Martelella mediterranea DSM 17316: one gene and its partners. The protein of the gene in region 2 interacts with the protein of the main gene of each other region in a pairwise test. Links are inferred from orthologs where the notes say so. Each region holds a gene or a part of one and is shown on either strand. Other genes may lie near its edges.

Region 1 (9,393 bases), 370 kb from region 2 along the record:
TGTAGAGCACCATCATCGTCTGCGAGGCGAAGGGAATGGCGTAGACGGTGTTGTCCGCGCGCAGGGTTTCCGCCTTCAGCGCATCGGCCGGGAAGTCCTTCAGCGCCGGCACGTTTTCTTCCGAAAGCGGCATGAGATACCCGCCGGATGCCACGCTCTCGAAGGAGCCGTAGGCGCGCACCATCATCGCGTCGGGACCGGCCTCGCCTGCAAGCGCGGTCGACAGGATGGTGCCGTAATTGACGGCTTCGATCATTCTGAGATTGACATTGATGTCGGGGTTTTCCGCCTCGAAGGTGTCGATGAATTCTTCATATTGCGGCACGTCCTCCACGCGCCAGCCCCAGAAGGAAATATCTTCGGCGAAAGCCGGCGCGGCGATGCCGGCGACGGCCGTGGCCACCAGAAAAGTCTTGGCAAAGGGTGTCATCAGATTGCTCCTTTTGTTCCGTTCCCCTGAATTACCGATGACAAGCGGAAAAGCCGTTATCAAACACGCTGCCCGCTCGCCCTGTCAAAGACGTGAAGCGCATCTGCCTGCGCCTGCACGGTGACATCGTCGTCGGCATCGAAGAAGACGGTTGGCGGCACCCTGATGGTGACCTGCTCGCCGCTTGTCAGCCGAACGTAAACATATGAATCGTCGCCGAGATATTCGGTGTAGATTACCGAGCCGGCAAAGCCGTCGCCGGCGTGTCCCGCCACGACGGAAAGACCGTCCGGGCGTGCGCCGATGGTGAGCGCGCCCTCCGCGATGCCGGCCGGTGCCCGAATCGCGCCGGTGCCCGCTATTGCAAGTTTCCCCGCTGTGCTGTCGACATCGAGAAGCGACATCCTCGGCGAGCCGATGAACGTCGCCACAAAGGTGTTGGCAGGCGTTTCGAACAGTTCGCGGGGGCTGCCGACCTGTTCGATATAGCCATTGTTCATCACCACGATCCGGTCGGCCAGCGTCATCGCCTCGACCTGGTCATGAGTCACATAGATCATCGTGCCGCCGATATCGCGGTGCAGGCGCGCAATCTCGAGGCGCACGTCGGCGCGAAGGGCGGCATCGAGGTTCGAAAGCGGTTCATCGAGCAGAAAAACGTCAGGCTTGCGCACCATGGCGCGGGCAATGGCCACGCGCTGGCGCTGCCCGCCGGAAAGCTGGCGCGGCTTGCGTTTCAGATAGTCCTCAAGCCTCAGCATCCGGGTTACTTCGGCAATGCGGGCGCTGATCTCATCTTTCGAAAGCCCCATCAGCCGTGCGCCGAACGCCATGTTCTCATAGACATCCATATGCGGATAAAGCGCATAGGACTGAAACACCATGGCAGCCCCGCGCTTCGAGGGCGCAACGTCATTCATGACCTTGCCATTGATCGAAAGCGTGCCGCCGGTAATCGGATCGAGGCCCGCGATCAGCCGCAGCAGCGTCGATTTTCCGCAGCCTGATGGTCCGACAAAGATGATGAGTTCACGATCTCCGATCTCCAGATCGATCCCGTGCAGCACTTCCGTTTCCTTGAAGCGCTTGACGATACCCTTGAGTGATAGACGCGCCAAAAATCAGCCCTTCAACAATACCATTAGAATACCAATTGGATCATTGCCGTTTTATACGAGGCTGTAAAGAGTCAATTCAGATCGATCGCGTTGTTTTCTGTCTGCCTCGCAGAACTTCTTTGAGTATCATTGCGTTAGAGAAATTCTGGTGATGAAAAGTCTCGCGATGTTTCCGCGCCGCCGGGAGATGCCGACACGCCCCTCGGCGACAGGAAAGTGCCGTGAGCGTGGCCCTCGATCATTCCCACACAGGATCGAACAACCGCACAAATTGAAGCTAGCGCTGCAATGTAAATAAGTATCTGAATTTTAACGGAAATCTGGCGGAGAGGGAGGGATTCGAACCCTCGATACGGTTGCCCGTATGCCGCATTTCGAGTGCGGTGCATTCGACCACTCTGCCACCTCTCCATAAAGTGCCGTGGTCTGCGTTTGAACGCGGGGTGTCTCTTAACGGGCAATGCTGTGTCTTGCAGATTTGAGGCAACGGCACCGGTTTCGTGTGGCCGGGGTGTGCCGGATCAAGAGAGCTTTACGTCCCGAATACGCGCGGCATGCACCAATCGCTCGGGAAGCCCGTCGAGGGCCGGAGCGATCATGTAGCCGGTCTGGAGATCGCCGATCATCAGGGACCGCTCTCGCGGTTCCAGCAGCCAGTGCAGCCCGACAAGAGCGCAGAGCATTGCGTCCAGCCGATCCTGGTCGGCCTTGCGCGGTAACGCCATGGCAGCAGACCGATGGGACCATTCGGCTGCTTCCGCGATACCATAGCGCTCAGCCATGGCTGCAGCACAGTGCGCCACCTTCCGCCAGTCTTCCGGACGAAACTTGCTCCGATAGGACGGGTTGTATTTTGGTGCTGCCAGCCGCTGATGAAAGCTCGGTTCGAGCAGCACGAGCGCGAGGGCGGGAAACACTTCGACAAGAAACAGCCCACGAGCGGCAAGGCGCGCGCCCTCTGGATCATCCGATGCACCGAGCGCCGTCTTGAAGCGCCAGATTGGCGCTGCATCGTCAAACGTGCCTCTCTTGGCACGGCTTGCAGGTTGCACACCTCCACCAGCCCAGGAGATCAGCGAGCCGGAAACCTTGTCCACGGGCCGGGAACCGGTGAGGTTCGGCACGATCGTTGGCTGGTCCAGCGCGACGATGCACTTTGCCGAGACTTCCTGTTCAATCCGGATGATCGCCTCGGCCTCAGCGAAGGAGCAGAGTTCCGGCTGACGCGCAAGCGAGCAGACATTGTCCGTGATCCTGATCACGGAGATGGCGCCGGGCTTTTTCGGGTGATCGGTCCAGGCGGAATCGAAGCCAATTACTGATATCGCTGTGGCCATCTCACTAATCCGCCAGAGCGTCTTCGCTGTCACGCGACGAAGGACTGAGAACGCTACCCAGCGGCATATTGTCATCTTCGCGGAGCCAGTCACCATGGCCAGTTGAACTGCGCCCCTTTACCAGCGCAGAAGCAGGAGAAGGTTTGGAAAACGCAAGATCCTTCTGCAGCTCAAAATAGCCCTCGCCCAGAACCAAGTCACCGCTTTTGATCAGTCCTTCACGCAATTTGCGAACATTCGCGGGCAAACTGCCTGTCGCCTTCTCATTAATTTTTGAACCGGCTTTCAGCATGTAGGATCCGTCCGAAAACACCAGATATGCCTTCTCGCGGGCATTCTTCGGAAGTGCATTGGTATAGAAGCGAATTTCTGACAATGGGGTCTGAACCGCAGCCTCTTCCTGTTTTGTCGCCTCAATAGCAGCGGTGCGCTCGGGCTTCGAAAACAAATCAAAGCCCAGTGCCTCGAGCAGATACACCATATTCGTCAGGTAGGTGCGCATCGTCGCGATATCCGAGCGCGGGAGGTTGGAACCTGTAGGCCGGTTGGCATTGGCGAGCACGACCTTACCGCTATTGCCCGACAGGGTTGTCCACAGTTCCCGCTCCAGCCACTTTACATGCGCCCGCGTGAGGTTGTCGTCCTTGCTGGTGAAGATCATGAAGGTATCGAAGGTGATCGGAAACTTGCCGCTGGCATAGCGCTGGGAAAAGTCATCGCTCTCACCGACATAGATCTCTGGCAAATCATCGTCACCGCCACTGCCGATCAAGAGATAGACGCAAGACCGATCAATGCCCTCATGCCGCAAAGCCTGCTTGAAGAAGGCCGCCTTGCCCATGGTGGCAACGCCGGTCCAGTTATCGAGCTCAACCGTGCGCAGGCTGCGTGGATCCTGCCCGGTGACAAAAATCTTCACGACGCGGCCAAGCTGTTCCAATTTAGTCATATCATCCCCCTAGCATGCCCGCCGACGATGGCCTTTCGGCGACTGATTGTCCAGTTCCGCCGACCCAACTCTTGCCATCTCGTTCTCAGGGTCTAAAGCTGGGGCCAATTGATTTGGTCAGGACATCCGCATGCTTACCGGTGAAATCCGCTCGAAAGTCGATACTGTCTGGAACGCCTTCTGGTCCGGCGGCATCGCCAATCCGCTCGAGGTAATCGAACAGATCACCTATCTTCTGTTCATGCGCCAGCTAGATGAGACCCAGCTTCTGGCGGAGGAGCGGGCGAATATGCTTGGCCGGCCGATCGGACGGGTGATTTTTCCCGAGGGCATCTACAGGACAGAGCGCGACGAAGAGACGGGCAAGGTCAAGGACGAGATCACCTATGACATGCTGCGCTGGTCGCGCTTCAGGAATGACGATCCGGCACGGATGTTCAAGATCGTCTCGGACTATGTCTTTCCCTTCCTGCGCGAGTTGAATGGCAATGGCTCGTCCTATGGCAAGCACATGAAGGGCGCGCGCTTCACCATCCCCACACCGGCGCTTCTGGTGAAAGTCGTTGATCTTCTGGCGGAAATTCCGCTCACCGATCGCGACACCAAGGGCGATCTCTACGAATACATGCTGGCGAAGATCGCCAGCGCCGGACAGAACGGCCAGTTCCGCACGCCGCGACCGATCATCAAACTGATGGTGGAGCTGACAGAGCCGACACCGACGGATGTGATCTGCGATCCGGCAAGCGGCACATGCGGCTTTCCGGTCGTCGCCAGCGAATTCCTGCGCAACCACCATGCGAACCTGTTCCAGGACGATGCGCTGCGCGACCATTTCCACAATCATATGTTCCATGCCTTCGATTTCGACAGCACCATGCTGCGCATCGGCGCGATGAACATGCAGTTGCACGGCGTCGAAGGCGCTGATGTGCGCTATCGCGATTCGCTCGCCTCGGCGCAAGCGGCGGAGACCGGCGAGGAAGCGGCCAAGGACGATGCAGACGCCTATTCGCTGATCCTCGCCAATCCGCCCTTCGCCGGCAATCTGGATTACGAGACGACGGCGCCGGACCTGCTTTCGATCGTCAAGACCAAGAAGACCGAGCTTCTGTTCATGGCGCTGTTCCTGCGGCTTCTGAAGCCCGGCGGAAGGGCGGCAGTGATTGTGCCGGATGGCGTGCTGTTCGGCTCGTCGCGCGCCCACAAGGCGATCCGGAGGATGCTGGTTGAAGACCACAAGCTCGACGGCATCGTCAAACTGCCCTCCGGCGTGTTCCGCCCCTATGCCGGTGTGTCGACGGCGATCCTGCTGTTCACAAAGACCAATTCCGGCGGCACCGATCATGTCTGGTTTTATGACGTTCAGGCCGATGGTCTGAGCCTTGACGACAAGCGCCAGCCGCTTCTGCCCGCAGACAAGCAGGGGCCGACGCCGGAAACGCCGCTTGAACCGGCCGAGCATGAAAAGAACAACCTGCCGGATGTTCTCGCCCGCTGGAAAGACCGCAACGGAACGGAACGCGACAATCCGCGCACTGCGCAAAGCTTCACCGTGCCGCGCGCTGACATTGCCGCCGCCGATTACGACCTTTCGATCAATCGCTACAAGGAAGTTGAGCACGAAGCCGTCGACCACCGCCCGCCGAAGGAGATCATCACAGAGTTGATGGAGATGGAGGATGAGATTGCCAAGGGGCTGAAGGAACTGGAGGCGATTCTGTGACTTGGCCAGTAGTGCCCCTTGAAGAAGTTGCCACCATCGAAAGGAGCGGCATCGATCCTAAGTCGTTGGAGAGCGAAACGCCCTATGTAGGCCTTGAAAACATCAAAACGGGAGGTGAACTCACAGAAGTAACAAATGTTAAAAATGGCGACCTGAAGAGCACAAAATTCATTTTTGGTTCAAACCATATCTTGTATGGCAAACTAAGGCCTTATCTAGCGAAAATCGCGCTGCCGAGTTTCAGTGGTATCTGTAGCACGGACATTCTACCAATTCTGCCTGGATCACATATCGACCGAGGCTTTCTATGTCACTATCTTCGCCAACCGTCACTGGTTGATTTCGCGACCTCTCGTGCGGAGGGCGTCAACTTGCCTCGACTGAGCCCCAAAACACTCGCAAAGTTCAAAATCCCCCTACCGCCCCTAGAGGAGCAAAAGCGGATTGCGGCGATTTTGGACAAGGCCGATCAGTTACGCCAGAAGCGCCGTCAGGCCATCGCCCTTCTCGACAGCCTCACCCAGTCGATTTTTGTGGAGATGTTTGGGGAGGAAACTCAAACACGAAAGCTCGCAGAAGTAGCTTCTATCAGAAGTGGCTCTACACCAAGTCGGTCGGATGTTGAGAATTTTGGTGGTTCGATTCCTTGGGTCAAAACAACAGAAGTCAAAGGGAAAGTCATACATTTTACCGATGAAACCGTAACGCAAAAGGGCGCTACCGCCGCACGGCTTAAAACCTTTCAACCGGGCACCATTCTTATGGCGATGTATGGCCAGGGCACCACTCGTGGCAATGTAGCGATTCTAGGTATTCCCGCGACTATCAACCAAGCCTGCGCAGCGATCGAACCTGAAGGGCTGGATGAAACATTTCTCTTTCATCAACTCAAGTTAAAATACAACGAAATCAGGTCAATGGGACGTGGTGGAAATCAGCCGAACCTAAACCTTGAGATCGTCGGCAGTATTGATATCAAAGTTCCGGACAGTGCCCGTCAACAAGATTTCAAACAAGCAATCGAACGAATAAATCACTGGACTGACCAGTTGATATTGTCTTCCGAGGTTTATGAATCCCTCTTCGCCTCCCTCCAGTTCCGCGCCTTTGCCGGCGAACTCTGAGCTTCTGCCTCAATTAAACTTGCAACTTTTGCGCACAGCGGCAAGGATGGCCTGCCTATTGATACCGTGAATCATGCAAGCCGATGTCCAATTTCGCCTTTCTTTCCGCCGAGTTTCCGGAAATCGCCGACAGCGCCAGAAGGGCGGAGCGTTATGCTGCGGGTGATCCGCGCACGGCGGCGTTTCATGCCAGGCGCACGGTCGAGCTTGCGGTGCAATGGGCCTACAAACACGATCCGGGGCTGACTTTTCCCTATGATGACCGGATTTCGGCGCTGATCCATGAGCCGAGCTTCAAGGCGCGCGCCGGCGAGGCGGTGTTTACCAAGGCCAAATTGATCATCCGCATCGGCAATCGCGCCGTGCATGAGACGCGCGAAATTTCGGCCCGCGAGGCGGGCGACGCGGTGCGCGAACTGTTTCACCTCACCTTCTGGCTTGCCCGCACCTATGCCAAGGCTCCGCCGGATGATGGGCTTGCCTTCGATGCTGCCGCCCTTTCCGGTGACGAAAAACTGCTGAAACGCGCCTTTGCCGAACTGACGCGGATGAAGGCGGAGATGGAGGCCCGCCACGCTGCCTTTGCCGAGCTGATGCGCGACAAGAGCCGGCTCGACGATGAACTGAAGGCCGCGCGCGCCGAGCGTGACCGCATCCGCCGCGAAAACGAGGCCCGTCCCGACCATCATGATTATTCCGAGGCCGAAACCCGCGATCTCTATATCGATCTCCTGCTGAAGGAAGCCGGCTGGGCGCTCGACAAACCCCGCGACCGCGAATTTCCGGTGACGGGCATGCCCAACAATGAGGGCAATGGGTTCGTCGACTATGTGCTCTGGGATGATGACGGTAAACCACTGGCGCTGATCGAGGCGAAACGCACCAAGCGCGATCCGCGCGCCGGCCAGCAGCAGGCCAGGCTTTACGCCGATTGCCTGGAAAAGGCGACAGGGCAGCGGCCGGTGATCTTTTATACCAATGGTTATGAACATTGGATCTGGGATGACAGCGCCCATCCGCCCCGCCGCGTGTCCGGCTTTTTCAAGAAAGACGAGTTGCAGCTTCTGATCCAGCGCCGGACGACGAAGCGACCGCTTTCCGGCCAGAAGATCAACACCGCGATTGTCGAGCGTCCCTATCAGCGCAAGGCGATTTCCAAGGTGGTGGAGGCTTTCGAGGCCGAGAACCAGCGCAAGGCGCTTCTGGTGATGGCGACCGGCACCGGCAAGACGCGCACGGTGATCGCGCTCATCGACGCGCTGATGAAAGCCGGCTGGGTGAAGCGCACGCTGTTTCTCGCTGACCGGGTGGCTCTGGTCAATCAGGCAGTTCGCGCCTTCAAGGCGCATCTGCCGGATGCGGCACCTGTCAATCTGGTGACCGAGAAGAACACCGAGGGCCGCGTGTTTCTCTCGACCTATCCGACGATGATGAACCTGATAGACGAGCGCAAGGGCGGCGCTGCCCGGTTCTCGCCCGGCCATTTCGATCTCATCGTCATCGACGAGGCGCACCGCTCGGTCTATCAGCGCTATCGGGCGATCTTCGACTATTTCGACAGTTATCTGATGGGTCTGACGGCGACGCCGACGGAGGAGATCGACCACAATACCTACGGTCTGTTCGACCTCGAAGACGGCGTGCCGACCGATGCCTACCCGCTGGACAAGGCGGTGGCGGACGAATGGCTGGTGCCGCCGCGTGCCGTCTCCGTTCCCCTGCGTTTCGTGCGGGAGGGCATCCGCTATGACGATCTCTCGGAGGCGGAAAAAGACCAGTGGGACATGCTGGATTGGGACGAAGAGGGCGGCGATCCGCCCGACAGCGTCGATGCGGCGGCGGTCAACAAATGGCTGTTCAACGCCGATACGGTCGACAAGGTTCTCGCCCATGTCATGCGCGAGGGGCTGAAGGTTGCGGGCGGCGACCGGCTGGGCAAGACCATCATTTTTGCCAAGAACCAGGCCCATGCCGAATTCATCGAGGAGCGCTTCAACAAAGCCTATCCGCACCTTGCCGGCCATTTCGCCCGGATCATCACCTTCAAGACCGAATACGCTCAAAGCCTGATCGATGACTTTTCGAAAAAGGACAGCGATCCGCATGTCGCAATTTCCGTCGACATGCTCGACACCGGCATCGATGTGCCGGAGGTCGTCAATCTGGTGCTGTTCAAGCTCATTCGCTCCAAGACCAAGTTCTGGCAGATTATCGGCCGTGGCACGCGGCTTTGCCCGAACCTATTCGCGCCCGGCGAGGACAAGGAGTTCTTCCGCGTCTTCGACTACTGCCAGAACCTCGAATTCTTCAGCCAGAACCCCTCGCCTGATGACGGGCGCAACGCCAGGTCACTCAGCGAACGGCTGTTTGCCGCCCGCTTTGACCTGATCCGGGCGCTGGACGAGAAGGAACAGCTACAGAACCACGATGCTCCCACGGGTATGGCGGAACAGGGCGATGCCTATGACGCCGGCGACGAGGCACTCAACGAGAGCGTGGTGCGTCACCGATCGCTGAAATCCCTGAAAGACTATGTCGCCGCGATGAACCTAGACAATTTTATCGTTCGCGCTGAACGGCGACTGGTGGAGAAATATCAAAAACCCGAAGCCTGGGACGACCTAACGGATGATGTCCGGGCCGAGCTTCTCGACCATATCGCGCCGCTGCCGAACGAGCAGCGGTCAGAGGGCGAAGAGGCCAAGCGCT
Region 2 (9,487 bases):
ACAGCATGCGGAAAACGTAGTGGTCGGGCACCACGAACAGTTGCGCGGGATCCGGAAACGGTTCGTTTTCGGCATACCAGCGCGGATCGGTATGACCGTGCGGGCTGATGATCGGCAGCCTGCTCACTTCGCGATAAAGCGCGCGCGCCAGGTCCCGCGCCTTCGGTTCCAGCGGGAAAAGCCGGTCAGTGTCAAGCATTTGCGGCTCCTTGGCCCATTGCAATTCGTCTTAAAACTAATATGTTAGTATGCAAGAATTGTCAACGGAGGCCGCATGGTGGCCAATATCGAGCAGCCCCGGCAGACGGTGACCGACCTGATCTATGACAGGCTCTACCGCCAGGTCATCGAGAACGAGCTACCGCCCGGCACGAAGCTTTCGGAAGCCGAGGTCGCGCGCACGCTCGGCGTGTCGCGCCAGCCGGTGCGCGATGCCTTTTACCGGCTGTCGCAGCAGGGTTTTCTGCTGGTGCGGCCGCAGCGCGCCACGCTCGTCGCGCCCATTTCGGTGGAGGCGGTGATGCAGGCGCTGTTCATCCGCACGGCGCTGGAGGTGGCGACCGTTATGGCCGCCGCGGAGCAGGGAACGGACGAGGATTTCGACAGGCTCGACGCATTGCTCGAGGAGCAAGGCAGGGCGGTGCAAGCCGATGACCGGATGGGCTTCCATCGTCTCGATGACGAACTTCACCGCCAGATCTGCGCGCTGGCTGGCCATGAATACGCCTGGACGCTGATCCGCGAGCATAAGGCCCATATGGATCGCATTCGTCTCCTCTCGCTGTCCTTCACCGCCCATGATGCGCTTGCCGAGCACCGCGCCATCGTCGGCGCGATCAAGGCGCGGGACGCCGATGCCGCCGTTGCGGCCATTCGCCATCACCTTTCCCGGATCGCCGGCAGCATCACGCGCATCCACCAGACCAATCCCGGTTTCTTCGATCAGGAACAGATATGAAAAACATTCTCAGCATCGGCGAATGCATGGTCGAGATGGCTCCGCGCGCCGATGGCGCCTATACGCGCGGCTTCGCCGGCGACACGTTCAACGCCGCCTGGTATCTGGCGAAGCTTTTGCCCGAAGGCGCCACGGTCGACTATTTCACCGCCGTCGGCACGGATGCCGTCTCCGGCGAGATGCTCGATTTCATGGAGCGGTCAGGCGTCGGAACCGGCTGCATCCGCCGGATCGAGGAGCGCACGGTCGGCCTCTACATGATCGCGCTGAAGGATGGCGAACGCTCGTTTTCCTACTGGCGCGGTCAGTCCGCCGCCAAACGGCTCGCCGCCGATCGCGCGGCGCTTGAGGCGGCCGTGCGGGGCAGGGACCTTGTCCTGTTTTCCGGCATCACCATGGCGATTGTCGACGAGGCCGATCGCGGCACGCTGCTGGACGTGCTTGCCGAGGCGCGAAAGGTAGGCGCGGTGATCGCCTTCGATCCCAATATGCGCCTCCGTCTCTGGCCCTCGCGCGCGGCGATGGCGGAGACCATCATGCAGGCCGCGGCGATCAGCGACATGGTGCTGCCTTCGTTTGACGAGGATGGCTCGGTGTTCGGCGACGACACTCCTGAGGCGACGATCGCCCGCTATCGCGCGCGCAGCGCGGAGACGGTGGTGGTCAAGAACGGCGTCGATATGATTCATGCCCGGTCCGGAACGGAGGGCGCGATCAGCTTCCAGCCGACGCCGGCCGAAAACGTGGTCGACACCACGGCGGCGGGCGACAGCTTCAATGCCGGTTTGATCGCGGCGCTGGCGCGGGGCGAAAGCCTTGTCGATGCCATCGCCCGGGCCGCGGCTCTTTCTTCCCGCGTCATTGCAGCGCGCGGCGCGCTCGTGGACGACGCGGTTGGGTGAGCGGCGGGTCTGCGTTCAGGTGGCCGCCTTTACGGGACCTTGGCCGCCGTCACCTCGACCTCGACCAGAAACTCGGCGCGGGTGAAGCCGGAGACGATCAGCAGCGTGGAGACGGGCAGGGGATCGGAAATGAACCGGTCGCGCACGTCCATATAGGCGGGGAAATCCTCGCGCATCGTCACATAGCCATTGATGCGGATCACGTCCTCGAAGCCCATATCGGCCTCCGCGAGGATCTTGCCGATCGCCTCGAAACAGAGCTCGGCCTGTCCCTTGACCGAACGCGGGATCACCTCGTCCGCGCCGATGCCGAGTTGGCCGGAGGTGACCAGCAGCCCCGCGCCGGGCGGCACGTAAAGCCCGTGGCTGTAATTTCCGAAGGGTTTGCGCACGCCGTTAGGGTTGATGCTCTTTTTCATGAAACCGCCTCCGAGACCTGCCATGAGCCGTTATTGTACTGATGCCCGACCGTCAGGCCGGGCATGCGATCTTTCGTCATCCGCGCCGCCGAACGGCCATGCGCGTCGCGCTCCAATGTAGCGGTTTCGCGGGGAATTTTAAGCCGTGTAGCCGCGTATCCCCTTGATTTCCAGAAAATCTTCCATGCCCCAGTCGGCAAACTCTCGGCCATTGCCGGATTGCTTATAGCCGCCGAAGGGAATGGCGGTGTCCCAGTCCGGATCGTTGATCGTGACATTGCCGGCGCGAAGCCGCGCCGCGACCTTGCGGGCATGGTCGAGATCGCTGGACTGGACATAGGCGGCAAGGCCAAAGGGCGTGTCGTTGGCGATCGCGATCGCCTCCTCCTCGCTCTGATAGGACAGCACCGACAGCACCGGGCCGAAGACTTCCTCGCGGGCAATCGTCATGGCGTTGTCGACATGGCCGAAAACGGTGGGTTTTACGTAGTAGCCGTGATTGATGCCATCCGGGCGGCCGGGGCCGCCGACGGCAACGGTCGCGCCCTCGGATATCGCCGTTTCGATAAGCCCCTGGATCTTGTCATATTGCTGGCGGCTGACGACCGGGCCGAGATCGGTGTCTTCCGCGCGCGGATCGCCAACCTTGAGCGTGAGCGCCGCCTTTCTGGCAATCTCCAGCGCTTCGTCACGCCTTGCGGCGGGCACGAGCATGCGCGTCGGCGCGTCGCAGGACTGGCCGGAATTCTGGAAGCAGGAGCGCACGCCGCCGGCCACCGCCTTTTCGAAATCGGCATCCTCCAGCACGATGTTCGGCGATTTGCCGCCAAGCTCCTGGCAGACGCGCTTGACCGTGTCCGCGGCGGTCTTCGCGACGATGATGCCGGCCCGGGTGGAGCCGGTGAAGGAGACCATGTCGACTTCTTTGTGGCCGGCCATGACCTGGCCGACATCCGGGCCGGTGCCGTTGACGAGATTGAAGACGCCGGGCGGAACGCCGGCCTCCTCCATGATCTCGGCGAAGATGATGGCCGAGAGCGGCGCGATTTCGGAGGGCTTCAGCACCACGGTGCAGCCGGTGGCGAGCGCCGGGGCGACCTTGGCCGCGATCTGGTTCAGCGGCCAGTTCCACGGCGTGATCAGGGCGCAGACGCCGATCGGCTCACGCACGATCAGCCCCTTGTTGCGCTCCTCGGAGAACTCGAAATTCTCCAGCGCCTTGCGGGTGTTGCTGATATGGGAAGCGCCGACGGGAACCTGGGCGCTGCGCGCGAGCTTCAGCGGCGCGCCCATTTCGCTCATGACAGCCTCGACCAGATCGTCGGCGCGCGCCCGGTAGCATTCCAGCACCCGTTCCATAAGCGCCAGGCGCTCCTCGCGCGTGGTGAGCGAGAAGCTCTCGAAGGCGCGCCGCGCGGCAGCCACCGCCTTGTCGACATCCGATGCCTGTCCGAGCGCGATCGCGGTGACGACCTCCTCGGTCGCCGGATTGATGACGTCGAGCGTTTCCCGCCCGTCCGGTTCGACCCAGGCGCCGTCGATGAAGAATTTTCTGTGGTGGGACATCGGTATCTCCGTAAATTGCGTGCTGCGCCATCGCGCCGTCTATAGCGCATAAATGTGTTGAAGGTCACGGCTCGGCAAGCGCCGCCTCCTCAACTTTCTCCGGGATCTTTCGGCAATTGCCAGTCGATCGGCTCGATGCCCTGTTCGAGCAGGAACTGGTTGGCCTTGGAAAACGGGCGGCTGCCGAAAAAGCCGTTATGGGCGGAAAGCGGCGAGGGGTGCGGGGATTTCAGCACCAGATGCCGGCTTCTATCGACAAAGCTCGCCTTCTTCTGGGCATAGGCGCCCCACAGGATGAACACGACATGCGGGCACTCGTCGTTCACGACGCGGATCACGGCGTCGGTGAACTCCTCCCAGCCCTTGCCGCGATGGGAGGCGGCGGCGGCCTGGCGCACGGTCAGCACCGAGTTCAAAAGCAATACGCCCTGCTTCGCCCAATGCTCCAGAAAGCCGTGATCGACCTTCTGAAATCCGACATCGGCGGCCAGCTCCTTGTAGATATTGACCAGCGAGGGCGGCGTGCGCACGCCCGGACGCACTGAAAAGCAGAGCCCGTGCGCCTGTCCCGGCCCGTGATAGGGATCCTGCCCGAGAATGACGACCTTCACCCGCTCGAGCGGGGTCAGATCGAGCGCGCGAAAATATTCCTCGCCTTTGGGAAAGACGACCTGCCCGTTTTTCTTCTCATCGACAAGAAAGGATCTGAGGCCCGCCATGTAGGCGCTTTCGAATTCCGGTTGAAGCTTTTCCTTCCAGCCCGGCTCGAGTTTGATTTCGCCCATGCTTCGCTATCTCCCGTTGGTGTCCTGCCTGCGACAATTGTCGCACTTGTATAGCAACGGCGCCTCACCAATTCCAATAGAGGCAGAAGGAGGCCCCGACATGCAAACCACAGCTTTTGTTGCAACGATATTCGACGGCAAGTCCAACCCGAACAAGGTGACCGTCGCCTTCACCATGGCGCTCAACGCGCTTAAGAAGGGGCACAGCGCCACGATCATCCTGATGGTCGAGGCCGTGGAACTGGGCAAGCCCGGTGCGACCGACGGCATCGATATCGGCGCGCCGTTCGAGCCGGTGTCCGACCTGCTTGAGAAATACCGCGCGGCCGGCGGCAAGATCGCGATCTGTGGCGCCTGCATGAAGCATAACGGCATGAGCGCGGAAGAGATGGACCCCGCCTACGAGATCATCACCGCGCCCGACGTCATTGATCTTCTGATGAACGCCGAGGGATCGCTGCAAATCACCTGAGGGGGTGCGGCATCCGCAAACGCGAGCCTGCGCGACAGGGGACCTGCCGCCAGCGCCGGCAAATAAAGTCGCGGGCGGCGACGTTCCGGCGTTGACCGGCGCTTTGGCACAGGCCAAACTGCCGGGCGTGATCACATCGCGCCAAGAACAATCCTGACAGGGGGTTTCGAAATGCTCAACTTCAAGACAACGGTGTTCGCCACCGCGGCGATCGCCGCTTTTGCCGGCTTTGCCGCACCGGTCGTCGCCCAGGACACCAAGACCGTCGCCATCACCTATATCGTCGAACACCCCGCCCTTGACGCCGTGCGCGAAGGCATTGTCGAGAGCCTTGCCGAAAAGGGCTACAAGGAAGGCGAGAACCTGAAGGTCGTCGCTCGCTCCGCCCAGGGCAACATGACCACGCAGAGCCAGATCGCCGATGAATTCGCCGGCATCGCGCCGGACGTCGCGGTCGGCATTTCGACGCCATCGGCCCAGGCGCTGAAGAATTCCATGGGCGACACCCCCGTCGTCTTCGCCGCCGTCACCGACCCCGTCGCCGCCGGCCTGATCGAGAACCCTGAAAAGCCGGAATCCAACATCACCGGCACCTCCGACAAGCAGCCGCCGAAGCCGGCGCTGGAGCTGATCCAGAAGCTCGTTCCGGACGTCAAGACCATCGGCGTGATCTACAATCCGGGCGAAGCCAACTCGGTCGTGCAGGTCGATGACATCAAGGCTGGCGCCGCCGAACTCGGCCTGACCGTCGTCGAAAGCCCCGCCGCCCAGTCCACCATGGTGCCGGATGCGGCCCGCAACCTCGTCGGCAAGGCCGACGCCATCCTGCTGCCGACCGACAATTCGGTGATCTCGGTTCTGGAAGCGATCGTGACCGTTGGCGAGCGCGCCAAGCTGCCCGTCTTCACCACCGACACCGATTCCGTCGAGCGCGGCGCGGTCGCGGCCCTCGGCTTCAACTATGCCGAAATGGGCACGGTCACCGGCGATATGATCGCCCAGATCCTTGAAGGCACGCCCGTCGCCGATATTCCGGTCGTCGTTCCCGGCAATCAGGACCTGTTCCTGAACCTCAAGGCGGCCAAGGCCATGGGCATCGAGGTTCCGGCCGACGTCGTTGACAGCGCCAAGAAGGTCATCGAGTAAACATGACGCTTTTCGCACTTGCCGGCGCGTTTGAGACCGGCCTGCTCTTCGCCCTCGTGGCGTTGAGCATCTTCATGTCATTCCGCGTTCTGGACTTTCCGGACCTGACGGTGGATGGGAGTTTTCCCCTTGGCGCGGCGGTTTCCGCCGCCGCCATCATCCACGGCATCGATCCCTTCATCGCGACGTTTTTCGGCCTGATGGCGGGTGCGGCCGCCGGCTTCGTCACCGGTCTCCTGAATGTCCGCTTCGGCATCATGAACCTGCTTGCCGGCATCCTGTCGATGGTGGCGCTGTTTTCGATCAATCTTCGGATCATGGGACGGCCGAACCTGCCGGTCTATGGCCAGGACACGGTTTTTTCCCGCTTCGAAGACCTCGTGGGCGCGGGGCTCTGGAGCAACACGATCCTGCTGCTGATCATCGCCATCGGCGCCAAATTCATTATCGACTGGTTCCTGAAGACCGAAATCGGCCTCGGCCTGCGCGCCTCGGGCGAAAACCCGGCCATGGCGGAAGCCCAGGGCATCCGCAACGGCGCGATGACGCTGCTCGGCATGTCGATCGCCAATGCGCTCTGCGCGCTCGCGGGCTCGCTGTTTGCGCAGATGCAGGGGGTGGCGGACGTCACCATGGGCGTCGGCACCATCGTCACCGGCCTTGCGGCGCTGATCATCGGCGAGGCCATTCTCGGCCGTCGCACCGTGTTTCTGGCAACGCTCGGCTGCGTCATCGGCGCGGTCGTCTACCGCCTGTTCATCGCCTTTGCGCTGTCGGCGGGCTTCATCGGCATCAAGCCGCAGGACCTGAACCTGATCACCGCCATTGTCGTCGCTGTCGCCGTGGTGCTGTCCCAGAGCCGCGGCAAGAAGGGGCGCAAGTCGATGTTCAATTTTCGCCTCGTGCGCGGCGCGCAGCAACCGGATGAGGGGCAGGACTGATGCTGAAACTTTCCGACATCCACATCACCTTCAATGCCGGAACCGCGACTGAAGTGCGGGCACTGCGCGGTATCTCGCTCGATATCGCCGAGGGCGAGTTCGTCACGGTGATCGGCTCCAATGGCGCCGGCAAATCGACGCTGCTGTCGACCGTTGTCGGCACGGCAAAGCCCGATACCGGTTCCATCCATCTCGCAGGCAATGATGTTACCAACTGGCCGGCAGCCAGGCGCGCAAGCCTTGTCGGCCGGGTGTTTCAGGAGCCGCGTCTCGGCACCTGCTCATCGCTGTCGATCGAGGAGAATCTGGCGCTCGCCGCCGCGCGCGGCAAGAAGCGGGGTCTGGGCCTGGCGCTTGGCAAACGCGGCCAGAAGAAGCTTTTCGCCGAACATCTGGAAAAGCTCGGCCTCGGCCTCGAGCACCGCATGGCAACGCCGATCGGCGCGCTGTCGGGCGGCCAGCGCCAGGCCGTCAGCCTGCTGATGGCGACGCTGCTGCCGATGAAGATCCTGGTTCTCGACGAACATACCGCCGCGCTGGACCCCTCGGCCGCCCACAAGGTGCTGACGCTTTCGGCCGAGATCGCCGGCGAAAGCCGGCTGACGACGCTGATGGTGACCCATTCGATGAAGGATGCGCTGGCCTATGGCTCCCGCACCCTGATGATGAATGCCGGCCAGATCGTACTCGACATTGCCGGCGAGGAGCGCTCGAAGCTGAAGGTCTCGGACCTGCTAGAGCGATTTGGCCGCGCGGCCGGTACCGAGATCGACGACGATCAGTTGATGCTGACCTGATCAGCCGCCGCTATAAAGCGACAGCGCCCAGACCTTCGCCGACCGGACGTCGCCGTGGCGGAGCCGCATGGAATGGATCGGATCGAAGCCGGCGATGCGCTTGGTGCCGGTCCAGCGGCCATTATCGGCAAAAACTTCGACCGAACCGATATCGAGGAACACCCGGATATGGCTCGGCTTCGCGCCGGGCGCGATATAGCGCGGCGTCGGGTTTTCGGCATCGTCGCGGTAGACCAGGCTCAGGCCTTCCTCATCCAGCGTAATCACGATCTCGATATTGTTGTGATAGAGATCAAGCTCGAAGCTCGGGCCATCGAGATCGATCACGATTTCGGCCTGACCGGTTTCGAGGCTCACCAGTTCTCCGGCCGCAAGCGCGGTTTCATCAACCAGATGGTCGCGCAGGCTTTCCACGCCCTCGATCGGCGGCGTCAGAAGCGTGTCGTCGGCGGCGTCGTAGACGAGGTTGCGCGGCAGCGTCATTGCGGTCGGGAAATCGATTTCGGGGGCGGCATCGGCCCAGTTTGCGAGCCAGCCGATGCCCACAGGCGTGCCCTGGTCGAGAAAGGCCTGGAAGGCGTAATTGTCGGTGACGAAATCGAGTTCCTGCTCGAAATGCGGCGTGAATGTCGTCCCGTCGAATTTGCCGACGGTCGCTGTGGTCAGGTTTTTGCGGCCGGTTTCCTCGTGATGGCTGTGCATCAGGCCGCAGATCAGCACCCAATGGGTGGAAGGATCGCCCGCCGGACCGTCAAGCGGCAGCAGGCAGGGACATTCGATCACCTGCGTGTTGAACCGGCCCTCCGAATGCAGCACCGAGACGAATTCCCAGCCGCCGGCCGCCGTCACGTCGGCGGTCTGGTAGAGCAGGACGACGCCTTCCTCGCCCTTGCGGCTGCCGAGCAGCATCTTCCAGTAGCCGTCCGGCCCGCGGAAGACGTAAGGATCGCGGAAATCGAGGGTCAGGCCCTCAAGCTCGGGCCGTTTGTCGATCAGCGGCTTGGCCGCGCCGGCGAAGATCAGCGATTGCGAGGTCGCCACCATCTGGATTTCGCGCTCGGGATCGCGCTCGATAACGCTTTCGGTGAAGAACACGCGGACGCCGGCGGAGTTTTCCAGCGGAATGGCGGAGCCGGAGAAGGCGCCGCCGCGCTTGTCCGGCTTGGCGGTCAGCTCCTCGGAGGGAAACAGGAAGATCGGCAGATGCCGCCAGTGCAGGAAATCCTCCGAGACCGCATGGCCCCAATGCATCGTGTTCCATTTCAGTCCGTGCGAATAATGCTGGTAGAACAGATGCGCCGAGCCGTTGAACCGCCCGAAGCCGTTCGGATCGTTCATCCAGCCGAAAGGCGGACGGAAGTGATAGGAGCCGGGCGCGGGCGCCGGCGCATTGGCGGCATGGGTGCGTAAGACGGTGATGCCTTCTTCCAGCACCTTGGCATCGGTGAACCAGTAGGCGACCGAAATCGTGGTCGTTTCGGGATCATAGGCGCATTCGAGT
Region 3 (9,425 bases), 2.0 Mb from region 2 along the record:
GCCAGATGATCGCGCTCGACGGCGGGCAGCACCTGGCCTGGGAAACACCGGACGTAACGGGTATCAATGAATGACACGCAACGCGCCTGATGGCGGCATTGTTTATGACGACAGAGATGACGACGACGGCCTGCCGGAGGTCGTCATACCGTCGGCCGACGCGATCCAGTGGAATGACGCGGCGAGTGAGCAGCACGCGCTGAAGGGCGCGGAACTGATCGCCGAATTCGTCAAGCGCCTGCCGAACGCGCCCGGCGTCTACCGCATGTTCAACGCCAATGGCGACGTGCTCTATGTCGGCAAGGCGCGGTCTCTGAAAAAGCGCGTCACCAATTATGCGCAAGGCCGCGGCCACTCCAACCGCATCACCCGCATGGTCGCGCAGACCGCCCATATGGAATTCGTCACCACAAGGACGGAAACCGAGGCGCTGCTGCTGGAAGCCAATCTGATCAAGAGGTTGCGGCCGCGCTTTAATGTTCTGCTGCGCGACGACAAGTCGTTTCCCTATATCCTGATCACCGGCGACCACGAGGCGCCAGCCCTGTTCAAGCATCGCGGCGCGCGCGCCCGCAAGGGCGATTATTACGGCCCCTTCGCGTCGGCCGGCGCGGTCGGGCGCACCATCAATGCCATGCAGCGCGCCTTCCTGATCCGCTCCTGCACCGACAGCGTCTATGAAAGCCGGACGCGCCCCTGCCTGCTCTACCAGATCAAGCGCTGCGCAGCCCCCTGCACCGGCGAGATATCGAAAGAGGATTATGCCGAACTGGTCGACGAGGCCCGCGCCTTCCTGTCGGGCAAGAGCAAGCAGGTCCATGCCGAGCTCGCCGAGGCGATGAACGCCGCCTCCGAAAACCTCGATTTCGAACGCGCCGCGATCTATCGCGACCGGTTGTCCGCGCTCTCGCATGTGCTCGGCCACCAGGGCGTCAACCCGGCCGGCATCGAGGAAGCGGACGTGTTCGCGATCCACAATGAGGGCGGGCTCTGCTGCATTCAGGTGTTTTTCTACCGCACCGGCCAGAACTGGGGCAATCGCGCCTATTTTCCGAAGGCCGATCCGTCGCTCACCGGCGCGGAAATCCTGAACGCCTTCCTGGCGCAGTTCTATGACGACAAGCCGATCCCGAGGAATATATTCCTGTCGGAAGAGATCGAGGAGCAGGCGCTGCTCGAACTGGCGCTTTCGGAGCGCGCCGAGCGCAAGGTCCAGATCACCGTGCCGAAGCGTGGGGAAAAGCGCGAGGCGGTCGAGCACGGCCTTGCCAATGCCCGCGAGGCCCATGGCCGCAAGCTTGCCGAAACCGCGACGCAATCGCGCCTGCTGGAAGGCTTCGCCGAAACCTTCGGCCTGCCCCAGCCGCCGCGCCGGATCGAGGTTTACGACAACTCCCACATCATGGGCACGAATGCGGTCGGCGGCATGATTGTCGCCGGCCCCGACGGCTTCGTGAAGGCGCAGTATCGCAAGTTCAACATCAAATCGACCGAGATCACCCCCGGCGACGATTTCGGCATGATGCGCGAGGTCATGACCCGCCGGTTTGCGCGGCTGATCAAGGAGCATGGCATTCCCGACCGATCCGTCGCGCCGGAAGGCGATGGCGACGCCCCCTTCCCGGCCTGGCCGGACGTGATCCTGATCGACGGCGGTCAGGGGCAGATGTCGGCGGTGCGCAAGATCCTCGAGGATCTCGGCATCACCGATGCGGTCACCGCGATCGGCGTCGCCAAGGGCGCCGACCGCGAGGCGGGCCGCGAGCGCTTCTTCATGGCGGGCCGGCCCGATTTCTCGCTGCCGCCGCGCGATCCGGTGCTTTATTTCATCCAGCGCCTGCGCGACGAGGCCCATCGCTTCGCGATCGGCTCCCACCGGGCGCGGCGCAAGAAGGAGATGGTCAGGAACCCGCTCGACGAGATCGCCGGCATCGGGCCCTCGCGCAAGCGCGCGCTGTTGCAGCATTTCGGCTCGGCCAAGGCGGTGTCGCGCGCGGGACTTTCCGATCTTGCCGGCGTCGACGGGATTTCCGAGGCGATGGCACGGCTGATCTACAACCATTTTCACGAGGGCGGCGGCAAATGACAGTCGGCTTTCGGAAATTCTGAAAACCTGTCACAGGTTTAATGCCGCGCCGCATTGACCGCGGGGTTGCATTGGAAGCATCTTGCGGCTGGGCGCGACCTCCCGCGCAAGCAGACGGAATGACGCGATGGCATCGAAAGCTTACAACCTACCCAACCTCCTGACCTATGGGCGCATTCTGGCGGTTCCGCTGATCGTGCTCTGCTTCTTCCTGGAAGGGAAGCTTTCAAGCTCCGATTTCGCCCGCTGGGCGGCCTTGTCGATCTTCACGCTGGCCTCACTCACCGATTTCCTCGACGGCTATCTCGCCCGCGCCTGGAACCAGACCTCCAATATCGGGCGCATGCTCGACCCGATCGCCGACAAGCTGCTGGTCTCCACCTGCCTTCTTCTGCTGGCCGCCGATGTCGAGCGCACGATTGCCGGCTGGTCGCTGTGGGCGGCGATCATCATCCTCTGCCGCGAGGTGCTGGTTTCGGGTCTGCGCGAATATCTGGCGGGTCTCAAGGTGTCGGTCCCGGTCACCCGCATCGCCAAGTGGAAGACCACCTTCCAGATGGTGGCGATCGGCCTGTTGCTGGCCGGCCCCGCCGGCGACAAGGTGATCCCCTACACCACCAATCTCGGCATCGTGCTGCTCTGGGTCGCCGCAGCGCTGACGATGTATACCGGCTATGACTATTTCCGCGCCGGGCTGAAACATGTCGTGGAGGCGGAGCGATGACCAGGCTTGTCTATTTTGCATGGGTGCGCGAGCGGATCGGGACCGGCGAGGAGGAACTGGATATTCCCGCCGAGGTAACGGACGTCGCCGGCCTGCTCGCCTTCCTGCAGGCGCGCGGCGACAATTATGCCGCCGCCCTTGCCGAACCGGAGGTGATCCGGGTCGCGCTCGACAAGTTCCACGCCGAGCACGACGCCCCGATCGCCGGCGCGCGCGAGATCGCGCTGTTTCCCCCGATGACGGGCGGGTGAGGCATGCAGGTCGTACCGAAGATCAGGATACAGGCTGAAACCTTTGATATCGCGGCGGAAATCGAAGACATCATCGGAGGCCGCCCGGATATCGGCGCGACGGTGAGCTTTACCGGTCACTGCCGCGACGAGGGCGGCAGGCTTGAGGCGCTGGAGCTCGAGCACTATCCCGGCATGGCCGAGGAGGAGATCGCCCGGATCGGCCAACAGGCGATCGACCGCTTCGGCCTGCTCGGCCTCACGGTGATCCATCGCTTCGGCCGCATGCTGCCCGGCGATCCGATCGTGGTGGTGATCGCCGCCGCCAGTCACCGCCATGCCGCCTTTGAGGGCGCATCCTTCGTCATGGATTTCCTGAAGACAGACGCGCCGTTCTGGAAAAAGGAACACCTGAAGGATGGCGGCTCCGGCGAATGGGTCAGCGCCCGCGAACAGGATGACCACGCCCGCGACCGCTGGCAATAAAACGGACACGATCTTGCTGTAGAAGCGCGATTGCAGGGCTTGCCCGGATTGTAAATCGCTCTATCCTGCTGATGACGTCTTTCAATCGATTTACCGCGCGACGAGGACCGCCATGCCCGCCAATGCCGCTTCCATAGATGTCGGCTTGATCATGTATCCTGGCCTGACCCAGCTGGATCTGTTCGGGCCCGCCGACGTTCTCAATCGCATGCCGGGCACGAACATCAAGTTCCTCTGGAAAAACCTCGATCCGGTGATCGTCGATCGCGGGCTGCGCGTGCTGCCCAACACCACCTTCGGCCAGTGCCGGAGCCTCGATATAGTCTGCGTTCCCGGCGGCCCCGGCCAGATCGCGCTGATGGATGACGACGAGACGCTGAATTTCCTGCGCCGGATCGCGCCCGGCTGCCGGCTGGTCACATCTGTTTGCACCGGTTCGCTGGTGCTGGGCGCGGCGGGCCTGCTGGACGGCTATCGCGCCACCTCGCACTGGACCTCGGTCGAGCAACTGGCGCTGTTCGGCGCCAAACCGGTGCATGAGCGCGTCGTCGTGGATCGAAACCGCATCACCGGCGCCGGCGTCACCTCCGGCATCGATTTCGCCTTGCGGGTGGTGGAGGACATGACCGACCGGGCCACCGCCCAGCAGATCCAGCTCCAGATGGAGTATGATCCCGAGCCGCCCTATCGCTGCGGCACACCGAAGACCGCGCCGCCGGAAATCGTCGACGCGGTGCGCGCCCGCCTCCACATGTTCCAATCCAGCCGCCGCTCCGCCAGCGAGCGCGCCGCCGAACGCCTCGCCGCGCGCAAGGGCTGACACAAAAAAACCCGCGGGCAAGCCGCGGGTTCTGAAAGTCGGTTCGACCGAGAAATCAGCCGACGATTTCGGTTTCGGAGAACCAGAAGGCGATTTCGCGCTTGGCGGTTTCCGGCGCGTCCGAGCCGTGCACCGAGTTTTCGCCCATGGACAGCGCGAAGGTCTTGCGGATCGTGCCCTCATCGGCCTTTTCCGGGTTGGTCGCGCCCATGATCTCGCGGTTCTTCAGAACGGCGTTTTCGCCTTCCAGAACCTGGACGATGGTCGGGCCCGAGCACATGAAATCGACGAGCTCGCCGAAGAACGGACGCTCCTTGTGCTCGGCGTAGAAGGCTTCCGCCTCGCGCTTTGCCATCCATACCCGCTTGGAGGCGACGACGCGAAGGCCGTTTTCCTCGAAGACCTTGGTGATCGCGCCGGTCAGGTTGCGCTTGGTGGCATCCGGCTTGATCATCGAAAAAGTGCGTTCAATCGCCATGTCGTCGTCCTTTGCGTTCATGAAATTTGGCCGGTGTATAAAGCGGTTTCGGCCAGAATGGAAGCAGGCGGACACGACGAATTTGTTCAGCCGTCGATTATGACGTTTCGGTGAAGCCCTGGCAGCGTTCGAACCAGTTCATCACCGGGTCATTGGCGTCAAGGATGTCCGGATTGCCGGTCTTGAACGCCCATTGCAGCGCGCCGAAGACGATGTAATCGGCAAACAGCGGCTCGCTGCCGCCGATAAAGGGCTGGCTCTTCAGCATCACCCTCAACGGCTTCAGCTTGTCGGCGAAAGCGGCGATTTCCGCCTCGCGACCGGTCGCGACCTCTTCGAGCGTCGACCCGAGACGGGCTTCCCGGCTTTCGCGGAAATAGGCCTGATCGACCGGGGACAGCATGTCGTGGATATGCTTGAGCGCGATCCGGGTGATGGCGGGATGCAGCGTCGACTGGGAATAGGCCTCGACGAAGCGCGCCATGCCGGCCCCGCCCTCGCCCTTGAACAGCGACGGCGCGTCCGGATAGGTCTGCTCCAGATAGAGCGCGATCGCGAAACTGTCGGCGATCAGCTTGTCGCCGTCCTTCAGGATCGGCACGGTTTTCGAAAACCCGTTCTCGAGCTTGGCGATCTCGGTGAAGCCGACGGGTTTTTCCTCAAAGTCCAGCCCCTTATGCCTGAGGGCCAGGATGATTTTCCAACAATGGGGGGAAAAGCGGATGTCGGGATCGGCGCCGCAAAGCGTGTAGAGAATTCGAACCATGAGAAACTCCTTCGTCGCGGTTGAAACGTTAGCACGTCATGCGGTGATGACGCATGAGACTTATTGCTGAAACCATCAAAATTTCTCGCTGGTGTACGGCCGGCACGGCGCTATTCTGCCGCAAAAGGAGAGCTAAATGTTACAGCACTACCGCCGTTTCGCCGCCTATAATGCCTGGGCCAACGCCCTTGTCTACGCCGCGGCGGCCGAACTGTCCGACGAGGAATATCGTCGCGATCTGGGCGCCTTCTTCCCGTCCGTCCACGCCACCCTCAATCACATCCTCTATGCAGACGGCGTGTGGATGACGCGGTTTGCGGGCAAAGACACCGGTCCGGTTCTGCTCGACACCATCCTGTTCGATGATTTCACGGCGTTGAGGGCGGCGCGCCAGGCGATGGACGAGAACATCATCGGCTTCATCGACGGGCTCGACAGCGTCGAAGGAACATTTTCCTATCAGCGCGGCAACCCACCCAAGACCTATACCGACCGGATCGGCACCACGCTTGCGCATTTCTTCAACCACCAGACTCACCACCGCGGCCAGGTCCACATGATGCTGACGGTGCTCGGGCAACCGTCGCTGGCATTGGACATGAACTACTTCCTGCGCACCCCCGAAGGAAGCGTGCTGCCGCAAGGCTGAAGAGCGCTTGCCAAGCGGTGCGGTTTCAGACAAAACCGCTGGCATGATCTCGATATCCGACCTTACCGTCCGCGTCGCCGGACGCCTGCTCATCGAAAACGCCTCCGTTTCCATCCCCGACGGGATGAAGGCGGGGCTTGTCGGGCGCAACGGCGCCGGCAAGTCGACGCTGTTTCGCGTTCTGACCGGCGCGCTTGCGCCCGAGACCGGCACGGTGTCGCTGCCCAAACGCGCGCGGATCGGCCAGGTGGCGCAGGAGGCGCCCGGCACGGAAGACCCGCTGATCGATATCGTGCTCGCCGCAGACAAGGAACGCGCCGCGCTGCTCGCCGAAGCCGAGACCGCGAAGGACCCCGATCGGATCGCCGAAATCCACACGCGGCTTGCCGATATCGATGCCCATTCGGCCGAAGCGCGCGCGGCCAGCATTCTCTCCGGCCTTGGCTTCGACGAAGCCGCCCAGAAGCGTCCCGCCTCTTCGTTTTCCGGCGGCTGGCGCATGCGCGTGGCGCTGGCTGCGGTGCTGTTTTCCGAGCCCGACCTGCTGCTGCTCGACGAGCCGACCAACTATCTCGATCTCGAGGGCACGCTCTGGCTGGAGGATTATATCCGCCGCTATCCCTACAGCGTGATCATCATCTCGCATGACCGCGATCTCCTGAACACCGCGGCCAACGCCATCGTCCATCTCGACCAGAAGAAGCTGACCTTCTATCGCGGCTCCTACGACCAGTTCGCCCGCCAGAAGGCGGCCCAGGACGAGCTGCAGATGAAGGCGCATGCCAAGAACGAGGCCCAGCGCAAGCACCTGCAAAGCTTCATCGACCGGTTCAAGGCCAAGGCTTCCAAGGCCCGCCAGGCGCAAAGCCGGGTCAAGGCGCTGGAGCGGATGGGCACGGTGTCTGCGGTAATCGAGGATCACGTGCAGGGCTTCTCCTTCCCGGCGCCGGAAAAGATACCCGCCTCCCCGATCGTCGCGATCGAGGACGGCGCTGTCGGCTATGCGCCGGGAAAGCCGATCCTGACCGGGCTCAACCTGCGCCTCGACAATGACGACCGGATCGCACTGCTTGGGGCCAACGGCAACGGCAAATCCACCTTCGCAAAGTTCATCTCCGGCCGGCTGAAGCCGGAAAGCGGAACGCTGAAGCTCGCCCCCGGTCTTCTCACCGGCTTCTTCGCCCAGCACCAGATCGATGACCTCGTGCCCGACGAAAGCGCGATCGCCCATGTGCGCAAGCTGATGCCGGCCGCCCCCGAACCGAAGGTGCGCGCCCGCGTCGCCCAGATGGGCCTTGCAACGGAAAAGATGGATACGCCGGCCCGCGACCTTTCCGGCGGCGAGAAGGCGCGGCTCCTGATGGGCCTTGCCGCCTTCCACGCGCCCAACCTGCTGATCCTCGACGAGCCCACCAACCATCTTGATATCGACAGCCGCAACGCGCTGATCCAGGCGCTGAACGATTATCCCGGCGCCGTGATCCTGATCTCGCATGACCGCCATCTGATCGAGGCCACCGTCGACCGGCTGTGGCTGGTCCATGACGGCACGGTGAAGAATTATGACGGCGATCTCGAGGATTACCGCGAGCTGATCATCTCCGGCGGCAAGCCGAAGGCAACGAAGATGCCGGTCGAGGATACGCGTTCGAAGGCCGAACAGCGCCGAAGCGCCGCCGACCGGCGCGCCTCGATGGCGCCGCTGAAGAAGCAGATCGATCAGGCCGAGAAGAAGACCGCGAAGATCGAGGCGATCATCGCCAGGCTCGATGCCGATCTGGCCAACCCGAAGCTCTATACTCAGTCGCCTGAAAAGGCGAAGGTGATGATCCAGGCGCGCGCGAACGCCGCGGCGGAGCTTTCCAAAATCGAGGAAGAATGGCTGGCGCTGTCGGCGAAATACGAGGCCGGCATGGCTGACTGATCGTCGGTCGCGGAAGCATTGCCGGTGAAGACTAGAGCAGTTTCACGGAAACGCGAAACTGCTCGATCTCTTTGGTTTGGCGCATTTTCGCGGACGTCAGGTATTCCCATCTGACTGCGAAATGCTCAGGGTCACCGGCATCTGTCCGAGGACGTGTCACCCGGCTGCTATCCAGTGCGCCCCAGCATCTTTTCATCCGATGCGCTTTCGGCCGGTTTGATGCCGAGGCGGTCGAACACCGCGATCAGGAGCTTGGAGCGGTTCATCGTGTAGAAATGGAACTCGGAGATGCCGCGCTTCTGCAGATCGAGCACCTGCTCGGCGGCGATATCGGCTGCAACTTCGAAATGCGCCGCAGGATCATCGACAAGGTTTCCGAGCCGCTTTTCGAGGAAATCCGGAATGCTCGCACCGCACATCGCCGCAAAACGCTTGAGCTGATTGAGGTTCTGAACCGGCATGATGCCGGGCAGGACCGGGATCGTCACCCCTGCCCTGCGCACATCGTTCAGGTAGTCCTCGAACACGTCATTGTCGAAGAAAAACTGGGTCAGGGCGCGGTCGGCGCCGTTATCGGCCTTGGCCTTGAGCATGGCGATATCGGCGGCGCGGTCGGCGCTTTCGGGATGTTTTTCGGGATAGGCGGAAACCGAGATATCGAAATCGTCGATCGCCTTCAGTCCGGCCACCAGCGCGGCGGCATTCGCGTAGCCGCCGGGATGCGGGCGATAGGCCGTGCCCACGCCATCCGGCGCGTCGCCGCGCAGGGCGACGAAGCGTTTCACGCCGGCATCGCGGAACCGGCGGATTACGTTATCGACCTCGCTGCTGGTGGCCTTGACCACCGTCAGGTGCGAGGCGGTGACGAGATCGGTTTCATCGATCAGGCGCTTGACGGCGTCGAAGGTCGGGGCCTGGCTGGATGCGCCGGCGCCATAGGTGACGGAAACGAAGGCGGGACCGTAGGCCGAGAGCGCCTCCACCGCCCGCCACCAGCCGGCGGCGGCGTCCTCGCTCTTGGGCGGAAAAAATTCGAACGAATACTCGATCGGCCGCGTCAGCGCGCCGGTTCCATCGGTCATTGCCTCAGACACTCCTCGCAAAAGTCTTTTCATTGCCGCCGGCCACCAGCCGGCGGGGATCGCGCGCAAGCCACACCGTCACCGTCAGGGACGGTTCGCTTGCGGCCGCGAACGGAAGATCAATCACCTTTTCCACGTCAAGACCGGCTTCCTGCATCCAGTCTTCCATCGCCTGATGGG

What was found.
Region 1: the proteins of ung (region 2) and Mame_RS08940 interact in binary tests that used the Escherichia coli proteins (3 or more experiments, as listed by UniProt). The link is inferred for Martelella mediterranea DSM 17316 from one-to-one orthologs.
Region 3: the proteins of ung (region 2) and ndk interact in binary tests that used the Escherichia coli proteins (3 or more experiments, as listed by UniProt). The link is inferred for Martelella mediterranea DSM 17316 from one-to-one orthologs.

The regions. Positions count from the first base shown.
Region 1 is NZ_CP020330.1:1,916,112-1,925,504, reverse strand. The notes cover bases 3,411-6,262. They hold Mame_RS08940 (type I restriction-modification system subunit M), read left to right. Parts: upstream 3,411-3,964; coding sequence 3,965-5,560; downstream 5,561-6,262. Other genes in these bases: Mame_RS08935 (restriction endonuclease subunit S), read left to right, coding at 5,557-6,262; Mame_RS08945 (DUF4357 domain-containing protein), read right to left, coding at 3,411-3,834. Also shown: Mame_RS08965 (extracellular solute-binding protein), read right to left, coding at 1-430; Mame_RS08960 (ABC transporter ATP-binding protein), read right to left, coding at 490-1,548; Mame_RS08950 (DUF429 domain-containing protein), read right to left, coding at 2,070-2,885; more of Mame_RS08945, read right to left, coding at 2,890-3,410; more of Mame_RS08935, read left to right, coding at 6,263-6,684; Mame_RS08930 (DEAD/DEAH box helicase family protein), read left to right, coding at 6,768-9,393. UniProt on the Escherichia coli protein: The subtype gamma methyltransferase (M) subunit of a type I restriction enzyme. The M and S subunits together form a methyltransferase (MTase) that methylates A-2 on the top and A-3 on the bottom strand of the sequence 5'-AACN(6)GTGC-3'.
Region 2 is NZ_CP020330.1:1,543,084-1,552,570, forward strand. The notes cover bases 2,783-5,728. They hold ung (uracil-DNA glycosylase), read right to left. Parts: upstream 4,631-5,728; coding sequence 3,935-4,630; downstream 2,783-3,934. Other genes in these bases: Mame_RS07120 (aldehyde dehydrogenase family protein), read right to left, coding at 2,783-3,845; Mame_RS07130 (DsrE family protein), read left to right, coding at 4,731-5,102; Mame_RS07135 (ABC transporter substrate-binding protein), read left to right, coding at 5,274-5,728. Outside these bases: uxaC (glucuronate isomerase), read right to left, coding at 1-199; Mame_RS07105 (GntR family transcriptional regulator), read left to right, coding at 275-958; Mame_RS07110 (sugar kinase), read left to right, coding at 955-1,860; Mame_RS07115 (RidA family protein), read right to left, coding at 1,890-2,279; more of Mame_RS07120, read right to left, coding at 2,418-2,782; more of Mame_RS07135, read left to right, coding at 5,729-6,248; Mame_RS07140 (ABC transporter permease), read left to right, coding at 6,251-7,189; Mame_RS07145 (ABC transporter ATP-binding protein), read left to right, coding at 7,189-7,986; Mame_RS07150 (GH32 C-terminal domain-containing protein), read right to left, coding at 7,987-9,487. UniProt on the Escherichia coli protein: Excises uracil residues from the DNA which can arise as a result of misincorporation of dUMP residues by DNA polymerase or due to deamination of cytosine.
Region 3 is NZ_CP020330.1:3,522,027-3,531,451, forward strand. Bases 3,114-5,997 are described here. They hold ndk (nucleoside-diphosphate kinase), read right to left. Parts: upstream 4,825-5,997; coding sequence 4,402-4,824; downstream 3,114-4,401. Other genes in these bases: Mame_RS16385 (molybdenum cofactor biosynthesis protein MoaE), read left to right, coding at 3,114-3,526; Mame_RS16390 (DJ-1/PfpI family protein), read left to right, coding at 3,639-4,346; Mame_RS16400 (glutathione S-transferase family protein), read right to left, coding at 4,922-5,590; Mame_RS16405 (DinB family protein), read left to right, coding at 5,727-5,997. Outside these bases: Mame_RS16365 (SDR family oxidoreductase), read left to right, coding at 1-74; excinuclease ABC subunit UvrC, read left to right, coding at 71-2,086; pgsA (CDP-diacylglycerol--glycerol-3-phosphate 3-phosphatidyltransferase), read left to right, coding at 2,214-2,810; moaD (molybdopterin converting factor subunit 1), read left to right, coding at 2,807-3,061; more of Mame_RS16385, read left to right, coding at 3,065-3,113; more of Mame_RS16405, read left to right, coding at 5,998-6,239; Mame_RS16410 (ABC-F family ATP-binding cassette domain-containing protein), read left to right, coding at 6,283-8,163; metF (methylenetetrahydrofolate reductase [NAD(P)H]), read right to left, coding at 8,331-9,245; Mame_RS16420 (ArsR/SmtB family transcription factor), read right to left, coding at 9,250-9,425. UniProt on the Escherichia coli protein: Major role in the synthesis of nucleoside triphosphates other than ATP. The ATP gamma phosphate is transferred to the NDP beta phosphate via a ping-pong mechanism, using a phosphorylated active-site intermediate.